Regions from separate parts of the Shewanella sediminis HAW-EB3 genome, predicted to be linked through region 1. Evidence: predicted binding sites of a transcription regulator. Region 1 holds the regulator's gene; each other region holds the start of a gene.
What was found. Region 1 encodes LexA, which represses DNA repair genes until DNA is damaged. Its sites were predicted from a motif close to TACTGTATNNNNATACAGTA; they were not measured.

Region 1 (3,403 bases):
GCCGAAATTGCCTAGCTTACGCAGGGCACCAAATACCTGCCAGACAGATTCTTTCTTTTTCTTCTTACCGCTCAATTCCTTATGGTATGTCGCCACCTCCATCACATGATCATAACCGAGATAGACAGGAACCAGAGTCACAGGACGCTTCATGCCACGCAGGACACTGTTCAGCGTCATAGCCAACATGCCGGTCTTAGGTGCGAGTAACCTTCCGGTACGTGAACGCCCGCCTTCGGTAAAATACTCAACAGAATAGCCTTTAGTGAAAAGCTGATCTAAATATTCACGGAACACGGTGGTATAAAGCTTGTTTCCTCTGAAGCTGCGACGAATAAAAAAGGCGCCACCTCTGCGGAACATGGGGCCTGCAGGCCAGAAATTAAGGTTAATACCTGCTGCGATATGCGGTGGAACCATCCCCTGATAATAGAGGATGTAGGAGAGCAACAGGTAATCCATATGACTACGGTGACACGGCACATAGATGATCTCATGGCCATCATGGTGCAGCCGTCGAACCTCTTCCGCCCCTTTAATGTTGATGCCTTTATAGAGTTTATTCCACAACCAGGTCAGAAAGCGCTCGGCAATTCGAACCAGGCTATCGGAATAGTCTGCGGCGATCTCATCCAGGTATTCCATCGCTTTCGCTCTGGCTTCAACCTCGGTGATCTTCTTGCTCGCCGCTTCCTCTTGAATCGCCTTCTTCAGGGTCTCGGAATTAATGAGCGCATGGAACAGTGCCTGCCGCTTAGGCAGAACCGGCCCCGTCATCACTTTACGCTGTCGACTAAAATGAACTCGAGCCACTCGAGCCAGTTTCTGGGCTATACGTTTATCGGTTCCATGTTCATCGGCCATATAGCGCAATGAAACGGCACTCGAAAACTGCACAAAATTATGTCGTCCCAAAAACAGGATCATCAGACACTTTCTAAGCCAGGTGGGGTTTTCACGCTCAAGTACAGCGGCCTTCATGGTGTCATCTTCTTTTCCCGGAGTTCTTCCCCAGTAAAGACTGACTGGCACAAGTTGAATATCGAGCTCAGGGCGCTCTTTATGGATCTTCAGCAGACTCATAAAGCTATTCAGAAAGAAATGATTGCTCTCTCTTTTCCCCATGAGGGGTTTAGCGCCTTCGAGACACACTACTCTTGGCGCCGACTCACCACCGACTTCGAGTGGCTGATAGGGGCTAGGAAGACCTAGATCTGCGGTGATTTCACTTAAGGCTGCAATATCACTGACAGACTCAGTTTTCATCACATAAGCGAGAGGTTTATCCGGATCTAAATTAAGATCTTTGAAGGGTTCGTGGGGCACAACAATAGTGTGTACCAACTTGTTCTGTAACCAGCGTAATGATTTAAACCAAAGAGAGTCTTGTTTGGACATTTTTCTTATGCAATGTGAGCCATGTTAATTACTGCATAGAATACCAGAAAATGGACAGGGATACCCAAAACCTTAAAATTTGGTTAATACTTGCGCTGAAAGAAATACTGTATATACTAACAGTTACTGTATAGAAAGACAGGATTCACCATGAGACCATTAACACCAAGACAAGCCGAGATCCTTGAACTGATTAAACGTAACATTGCAGATACAGGCATGCCGCCTACCCGTGCAGAGATTGCGAAACGTTTAGGATTCAAGAGTGCCAATGCCGCAGAGGAGCACCTTAAGGCATTAGCTAAAAAAGGCTGTATTGAGATTATACCAGGTACATCTCGTGGCATTAGACTGACTCAAGCCAATGAAAGCGAAGAGGAACTTGGCTTACCATTGATAGGTCAAGTAGCCGCTGGTGAACCGATACTGGCTCAAGAACATGTCGAACAACATTACCAGATCGACCCTGCTATGTTTCGCCCAAGTGCTGACTTTCTACTGAGAGTACGTGGGGACAGCATGAAGAATATTGGTATCCTGGAGGGAGATCTTCTTGCCGTTCATAAAGCCGAACAGGCTCGAAATGGTCAGGTTGTTGTCGCTCGTGTAGAAGATGACGTCACGGTAAAACGTTTTGAAAAAAAAGGTAGCATCGTCTACCTACATGCCGAAAACGAAGACTACTCTCCAATCGTCGTCGACCTTACCAGTGAGAGTTTAAGCATCGAGGGCTTAGCCGTCGGCGTTATCAGAAACGGAGACTGGCAATGAACTCATTAATTGGCAACAGTCCACGTCACCCTGGGTTATGGGTAAATCTTGAAGATCCATTATCGAATGAACTGCAAGGCTGCACAGTCTCTTCAGTAACAACTCATACCCAAGGGCGTGATGAATTGCAGATGCTGAGTGCCCAACTGGCTTCATTGAGTCATCGAGGTCAGTGGATTGTGCTGATTAGTCCTCCGAACATAGGTTACAAACAGATGTTAACCGATGCCGGAGTGAGGATGGATAGAGTCCTGCTCGTTCATGCTAAAGATGAAGTTGAAACCCTGTGGGCCATGGAAAAAGCACTCACAAGTGGTACATCCAGTGCCGTTATAAGTTGGACCCAATCCTTAGATGCAAGAGATAATCGTCGCCTACAGATCGTCGCTAAAAGTGCTCGTGCAGTAGGTATTGTGATTGAAGTTGCGAATGGCCACTTACATGGAAAAGCCCACATGAACGGCGTTGAGGCATTTAATCAACCCAGTTTGTTTGGTTCATTACACTAGCCTAAATTAATCATTGCTTTACATTACGGCCCCTTCGAGAGGGGCTTTTTTGTGCCTGAACATAAAAAATGTTTAATTATTGATCTTGATCAATATTTGTCCAGCAAGTAAGTTTAAGTCAGTAACAACGATAATTTGTTATATCCGAACAATTTAACCAGCTACGAAGTACATCAACTCTCTGACACAAGAGTGCATTGATCTACCGGGTCTAAATCGGGAGGGATATACTCAGCCGTAAGTGCAGATGTGGTTCAGCCTAGCAGCCATCAATAAGACTGCTTACTTTGCAGATAAAAGTAAAACCGCCAACGCACTTTGAAGTCATCGTTGCTTTTTTGGGAACTGAAGAGTTTGCATAGAGCAGAGACTTACTGTGTGACTCTTCTTTGTCTTTCTATGACAGAGGAGAAGTCTAGTGAAGCAAAAGTTGTATGGTTTGCCGGCGTTATTATTTTCGCCTTCTATCTTAGCTGCGGATATGCCCCTGAACATGACTCAAGGGGTAACAGAGATTAGTGGGCGGGTGTACAACCTGCACATGATCATTCTGTACATCTGTTGCGCTATCGGTATTCTGGTGTTTGGCGTGATGATCTACTCGATGATCAACCATCGCAAATCCAGAGGTGCGGTAGCTGCTAACTTCCACGAAAGTACTAAAGTCGAGATAGCCTGGACGCTCGTTCCTTTCATCATTCTCGTTCTTATGGCTATTCCTGCGA
Region 2 (3,403 bases), 1.8 Mb from region 1:
ATATCGATGTGGTTATCCCTATTCCGGAAACCTCGTGCGATACCGCGTTAGAAATTGCCCGTAATCTGGACCTGCCTTACCGTCAGGGTTTCGTTAAGAATCGTTATATTGGCCGTACTTTTATCATGCCGGGTCAACAGGAGCGTAAGAAGTCTGTTCGTCGTAAACTCAATGCCATAGGCGTCGAGTTTAAGGGTAAGAACGTTCTCCTTGTTGATGATTCGGTGGTTCGTGGTACGACATCTGAACAGATCATCGAAATGGCTCGTGAAGCGGGTGCTAAGAAGGTTTATTTCGCATCGGCGGCCCCTGAGATACGTTTTCCTAACGTCTACGGTATCGATATGCCAACGACCGCAGAGCTGATTGCTCATGGTCGCGATGTGGATGAGATCAGCAAGATGATTGGTGCCGATGGGATGATTTTCCAGGATCTGGAAGATCTGGTGGAAGCCGTTCGCATGGAAAACCCTGAGATTAAACGTTTCGAGACCTCTGTCTTCGACGGCATTTACATTACCAACGATGTCGATCAGGATTATCTCGATCATATCACTCAGTTGCGTAACGACGATGCTAAGGCCAATCGCAGTAAAGATATCGGCACTAACATAGAACTACACAACGTCTGCCATCCCTAAAAGGATGAAGGGTCACCATCCCATCTCAGCTTACTCTAGCTGAAGGCGAGGTGAGTTAAGTAAAGCCAGTTTCCTTAATCGGAGCTGGCTTTTTTAATGCCCCATTTTTGGAAAATCGGTTCTTTAGGGGCGTTGAGTAGCCCGATTGGGTCCAAGCCTCTGAATGAGTATCTTCTGGATGTTTACGGATAAGTTTGGTGAAAATTTACCTAACTTCTAAAGTTATAGATGAATCGACTCGTTCATATCAGATGGTGCCGCTCATGAAAAAAACCAAACGTTCAACTCGATTTATCAAGGATATCTCTATTCATACCCCTTTTGTGGAGATGCTGGCTCTGTTGATCCTGCTGTGGCTCATCTTTTCTGCCGGTTTGTATTTTTTTGAATCAAATGTCGAAAACTCGTCAATACAAACTTATGGAGATGCGCTTTATTGGGGCATAGCCGCATTTTCCACGGCGGGAATCGCCGATGCTCCTGTCTCCGGTGCCGCTCATTTTATCGGTGGGATCTGGATAGTTATGGGTTCCATGTTGTTCTTTGGCACCATAGTCGCGACAGTTACCGCCTATTTTATGAGGCCAATGCAGGGGCCTCATAAACAGATCATCGACACGATAGAGTACAACCTCGAGCAGCTAAACGAGCTGTCTATCGATGAACTGGATCTGTTGAAAGAGACCGTTGATGGGTTGATCATGCATGTTGAACACATAAAGCAAAAACAGATGAGGTGATGGTTTACCCTAATGACTGACTGTTTATATCTATTAGTTCATCACTGAATCAATTAGATGAGCCAGCCAGACTAACATCCAGGCACTAAACTGCAGGCTTGCAGCAATCAAGAGTTTAGGCTAAAGTTACTGGTAATTTATACAGTGTTTGGTGCCTCTCGTCAGATGATCCTCTATATTGCCGAAAAACCCTCCCTTGGCCGTGCTATTGCCGATGTACTGCCTAAGCCCCATAAGAAAGGCGATGGTCATATCATGGCCGCCAATGGGGATTGTGTCTCATGGTGTATTGGTCATTTGCTGGAACAAGCCGAACCCGACCATTATGACCCTCTATTTAAGTCCTGGAAGTTCGAACACCTTCCCATCATCCCGCAGCAATGGAAGATGAAAGCTAAACCTAAGACACGCTCACAACTCACCGTGCTAAGGGGCTTAGTGAAAAAGGCTTCACAGCTTGTCAATGCCGGTGACCCTGACCGTGAGGGGCAACTACTGGTCGATGAAGTGATAGCTCATCTTGGCGTCAAGGGTGAAAAACTCAATAACACCCAGCGTCTGCTTATCAGTGATCTGAACCCTCAGGCGGTCAAACGTGCATTAGGTCAGATGCGCAGTAATCGAGAGTTTATTCCCTTATCCACCTCAGCCTTGGCCCGCTCCAGAGCGGACTGGCTCTATGGTATGAACATGACCCGTGCCTACACGCTTCAGGGGCGCAAGGTGGGTTATCAGGGCGTGCTCTCGGTAGGTCGGGTACAGACGCCGCTGCTTGGTTTGGTGGTCAGGCGCGATGAAGAGATCGCGAATTTTGTCTCTAAGCCCTTCTTTGAGGTGTTGGCGAATCTGACAACGGATAACAAGGAGGCGTTTAAGACGAAATGGCAGCCCAGTGCGGCATGTCAGCCTTACATGGACGAAGAGGGAAGAGTGCTGGCTAAAGGCTTAGCGCAAAACGTCGTCGGCCGAATTACGAATAAGCCCGCCGAAGTGACGCAAGTGCTGGCGAAAGATAAGAAACAGAATGCACCGCTGCCATACAGCCTATCATCACTGCAGATCGATGCTGCCAAACGCTTCGGCATGAGCGCAAAAGAGGTCCTCGATACCTGTCAGACTCTATATGAACGGCACAAATTGATCACCTACCCTAGATCAGACAGTCGCTACCTGCCAGTCGAACAGTTTCAACAAGCGTCCCAGGTCGTTTCAGCGGTAAGCTCCGGCGCAGCCGAACTGCTAGAGGGGATGACTGCCCCCGATACCAAGATAAAATCCAAGGCGTGGAATGATAAGAAGGTCGACGCTCACCACGCGATCATTCCAACCGAGAAAACCGCTAATCTGTCTCAATTGGGGGCCCGTGAAAGGCAGATCTATCTGCAGGTTGCCCGTCAATACCTGGCGCAGTTTTATCCCCCATACCTCTATAGTGAAACAGAGGTTCATGTCTTGATCGAGGGCGGGAATTTCAAGACTAAGGCGAAGCAGGAAAGAGCACTGGGTTGGAAGCAACTTTTCGGTCGAAATAGCGACAAGCAAAAATCGAATGGCCCTGATAGTAAGAATAACAGTGATGATGATGAAGAGTCGAGTCAGGTACTACCGCCCTTAGTTAAAGGTCAGCAACTTCACTCGGGCATGGGGGAGCTTGTCGAGAAACACACCCAGGCCCCTAAACACTTTACCGATGCGACTCTGCTAGGTGCGATGACAGGGATCAGTCGTTATGTCACCGACCCCGAGATCCGAAAAATTCTTAAAGACACCGATGGCCTGGGAACCGAAGCTACCCGAGCGGGGATTATTGAGCTGTTATTCAAGCGAAGTTTTCTGTCGAGGCAGGGGAAATCAATTCTCTCAACTGAGGTAGGCCAAGGCTTAATCAATAGCCTGCCTATGAGTGCGACCACGCCCGATATGACGGCACTGTGGGAGAGTAACTTAGACGCTATCTGTCGAAAAGAGGCGAAGTATTTAAGCTTCATGTCACCATTAATCGCTTCACTGTCTGAGTTAATT
Region 3 (3,403 bases), 2.4 Mb from region 1:
GAGATAAGTCAGATACAGCAGAAGGAGGCTCTGCAGAAAAGGAGGTGTAGCACTTATGGTAATCGGTCAAGTTTGACGTCACTTGCCGGTGAGGTGGTTTATCAATGGTTTCAGTCATACGGAGGTCTTCCCTGGCTCTGAATGGACCCTATGGCGATACGGCTTGGTATCAGTATAGTAGCCAACCGGTAGACGACTGCTGAATTGCTTGATCTACATCAACTTATTTCTAACCTCTTAAATATTAAACGATATTAATGCTATCTCTTAGTGATTCAACAGATACAAAAAGGCCGAAGCACTATTTCTAATGAAAATTGCTTCGGCCTGATATTTGGAACGGTCGATTAAGCGCTATGGGTTAAGCTAATGCTTCCTGCAACGGTGGCACGACCTGCTTCTTACGGCTCAATACGCCATCAAGCCATACACGGCCATTTTCAGTTGGTTTACCATAAGCTCGCTCGGTCAGGCTTGCATCATCGCTGACAATTAACAGTTCAGAGCCTTCCTTCATGATGTCGGTCAGCAGTAATAGCATACTGTGACGCCCACCTTCGGCTTTCATTGCTTTGATATCGGCTTCCAGCTCGGCTTTGATATCATCGAATACTGAAAGGTCGATAACCTCCAGTTGACCGATACCGACCAGATGGCCGTTCATGTTGAAGTCTTTAAAATCACGCATAACGAGATCGCGTACCGGAGTACCTTCGACGGCAGACTTAACCTTAAACATCTCCATACCTAACGCTTTAAAGTCTTCGATGCCGGCAATTTCAGCCAGCGCTTCGACACACTTAATATCTGCAGTGGTACATGTTGGAGACTTAAAGATAACCGTATCACTCAAGATGGCGCACATCATGATGCCCGCAATATTCGCTGGAATTTCAACACCATGAAAATCATACATCATCTTAATGATAGTGTTGCTGCAACCAACAGGACGGATCCAACACTCAAGTGGTGTAGAGGTGGTCAGATCGCCCAGTTTATGATGATCGACAATCCCGACAATCGTCGCTTCGCCAATATCGTCCGGCGCTTGCGTTAGCTCAGAGTGATCGACAATATACACCTGCTCACCGGCATAGCTTGTCTTAAACTCCGGCGCTTCGAAACCAAACTTTTCTAAGATGAATGCGGTTTCTGGCGCTAACTCACCGAGTCGTGCTGCTATCGATGCTTCACCGATTTGATTTTTCAGGTAAGCAAGTGCAATTGCACCACAAATGGAATCTGAATCTGGGATCTTATGGCCCACAACATAAACTGACATTGATAACTCTCCTATTAGTCCCCCTATTCTACCAAATCTGACTCATTTGAAAAACCTAAATTGGTGCTTAAAAGCGCATGCTCACACACTATGGCTAAAAAAGATTGCCAGCTTGAAGATTACTGCTAAACTGATTACTGTATATTTATACAGTACGCGGTGAATTATTAACTTATGAAAGTGATCCCAATCTCAGCCTGCGCCGGTATTACCGGATTCGAGAGTCCGGCAGCAGATTATAAGCAGCTACCGCTGAGCCTGGATGAACTGCTTGTCGAACATCCCAGCGCCACTTTTATCGGCCAGGCCAGCGGCAACTCGATGCAGAATATCGGTATATTCGATGGGGATATTCTTATCGTAGACAGGCATGTCTCCGTTAAAAATCAAGATGTGATCGTCGCTAATTATAATGGCTGTTTTGTCTGCAAAATTATTGATACCTACAGGCGGTTATTACTGTCAGCCAGCGATGAACACCTGCCGGTGACCATACATGAGTATGATCAGTTTAGCGTTGAGGGCGTTGTTGTACGGTCGATACGGTGCCACCGCCCAAGTCCTCTGCTGACAAAAGGTACAGGTCAGGTTGAGAGTTGATTCGTGAATAAATTTGACGTGAAAGTCGTAGCCAGTCCAGTTATTCGCAATCAATTGTGTTGTAGACACCTCTGTTCCCCATTGCGACTCGTATCTGAATATTTAACATTGATACCGATAGCAAGGGGGAGATAGATGTTTGCTTTGGTCGATGCCAACTCCTTTTACTGCTCCGCCGAGCAGGTATTTCGTCCCGAATGGCGCGGTCGCCCGATTGTGGTTCTGTCGAACAACGATGGATGTATCGTAGCGGCGAATCGTCAGGCCGTTGATGCCGGGATCCCCAAGTTCGAGCCCTTTTTCAAGGTTAAGTCACAATGTGAGCGGTTGGGCGTGATTGCACTCAGTTCAAACTATGAACTCTACGGCTCGTTGTCGGCCAGTATGATGGAGGTCATAGGCCGCTTTGCGCCCGAACAGCATATCTACAGCATCGATGAATCCTTTCTCTCCTTTAAACACTGCTCTACGGCGATCCCCTGTTTAATTAAGCATGGTGAGGCCTTGAGGCGTGCCGTCTGGAAAGAGACCCGCTTACCGGTGTGCGTTGGCATGGCAGAGACGCTCACCCTGGCCAAGATTGCTAATCATGCCGCAAAGAAACATGAGGGATATCATGGTGTCTGCCTAATCGACAATCCACAGCAACGTAAAGCGATCTTACTTAAAATGCTCCCGGGAGATGTATGGGGGATCGGGCGCCGCTTGGCTAAGCGCCTGGATATGATGGGCATCAAGACCGCCTATGCCCTGTCTCAAATGGCGCCCGGGATTGCCAGAAAGCAATTCAGCATTGAGGTCGAACGCACCGTCCGTGAGCTCAATGGCGAAGCCTGCAAAGGCTGGGACGAGGCCCGCGCAGATAAGCAGCAGATATTTTCCACACGTAGCATGGGTGAGCGGATAGTCGATGCCACCTCACTGCAACAGGCATTAAGTAAACATGCGGGAATAGCCACCAGCAAGGCAAGAGAGCAAGGCTCACTGTGTTCGGTAATACATATTTTTGCATCGAACTCCCCCTTCGATGAACACCCGACTGGCTTTAAAATCACCCACCGTTTTGCTTATCCTACTAACGATACCGGCGAGATCACCGAGGTGGTCAACCGCATAGCCGCACGGCAATTTCGAGAAGGGGTCCGCTACTACAAGGTGGGTGTAGGCTTGATCGATCTGGTCAGCGAAGCACATCTGCAGGGGGATCTGTTTGAGCCTCCTAAAAACCCCGCATTAATGCGGGTGTACGATAGGCTTAACCATAGGTATGGCTCAGACTCACTCTTTATGGCTGCCCAGGGGATCACCCCGAAATGGAGCATGCGCAGACAATACCTTAGCCCCCAATACACCACATGCTGGAAGGATCTGCCTAAGATACAGTGCTAGAGGTACTGACCGTAGGTAGATGCCAACAAAGTTGTGCTAGAAAAATAAGAAGGGAGCAAGCTGGTTAATCTGATAAAAAAATCAACCAGCTATTACGGGGTATGAAAAGATTAACCCATGCTATGCCGAATC

Region 2: SSED_RS08580 (DNA topoisomerase III) is a predicted target of LexA. The motif match lies at 1,509-1,528, and genes of this name have one in related genera.
Region 3: SSED_RS11350 (LexA family protein) is a predicted target of LexA. The motif match lies at 1,418-1,437, and genes of this name have one in related genera.

The regions. Positions count from the first base shown of each region.
Region 1 is NC_009831.1:225,796-229,198, reverse strand. Features, by position in the region: gene plsB (glycerol-3-phosphate 1-O-acyltransferase PlsB) at 1-1,398, opposite strand, end outside; gene lexA (transcriptional repressor LexA) at 1,549-2,169, shown strand; gene SSED_RS01020 (cell division inhibitor SulA) at 2,166-2,678, shown strand; gene coxB (cytochrome c oxidase subunit II) at 3,097-3,403, shown strand, end outside.
Region 2 is NC_009831.1:1,983,284-1,986,686, forward strand. Features, by position in the region: gene purF (amidophosphoribosyltransferase) at 1-641, shown strand, start outside; gene SSED_RS08575 (hypothetical protein) at 905-1,381, shown strand; gene SSED_RS08580 (DNA topoisomerase III) at 1,547-3,403, shown strand, end outside.
Region 3 is NC_009831.1:2,626,646-2,630,048, reverse strand. Features, by position in the region: gene acsA (acetate--CoA ligase) at 1-118, opposite strand, end outside; gene SSED_RS11355 (manganese-dependent inorganic pyrophosphatase) at 362-1,282, opposite strand; gene SSED_RS11350 (LexA family protein) at 1,457-1,882, shown strand; gene SSED_RS11345 (Y-family DNA polymerase) at 2,018-3,271, shown strand; gene SSED_RS11340 (P-II family nitrogen regulator) at 3,402-3,403, opposite strand, start outside.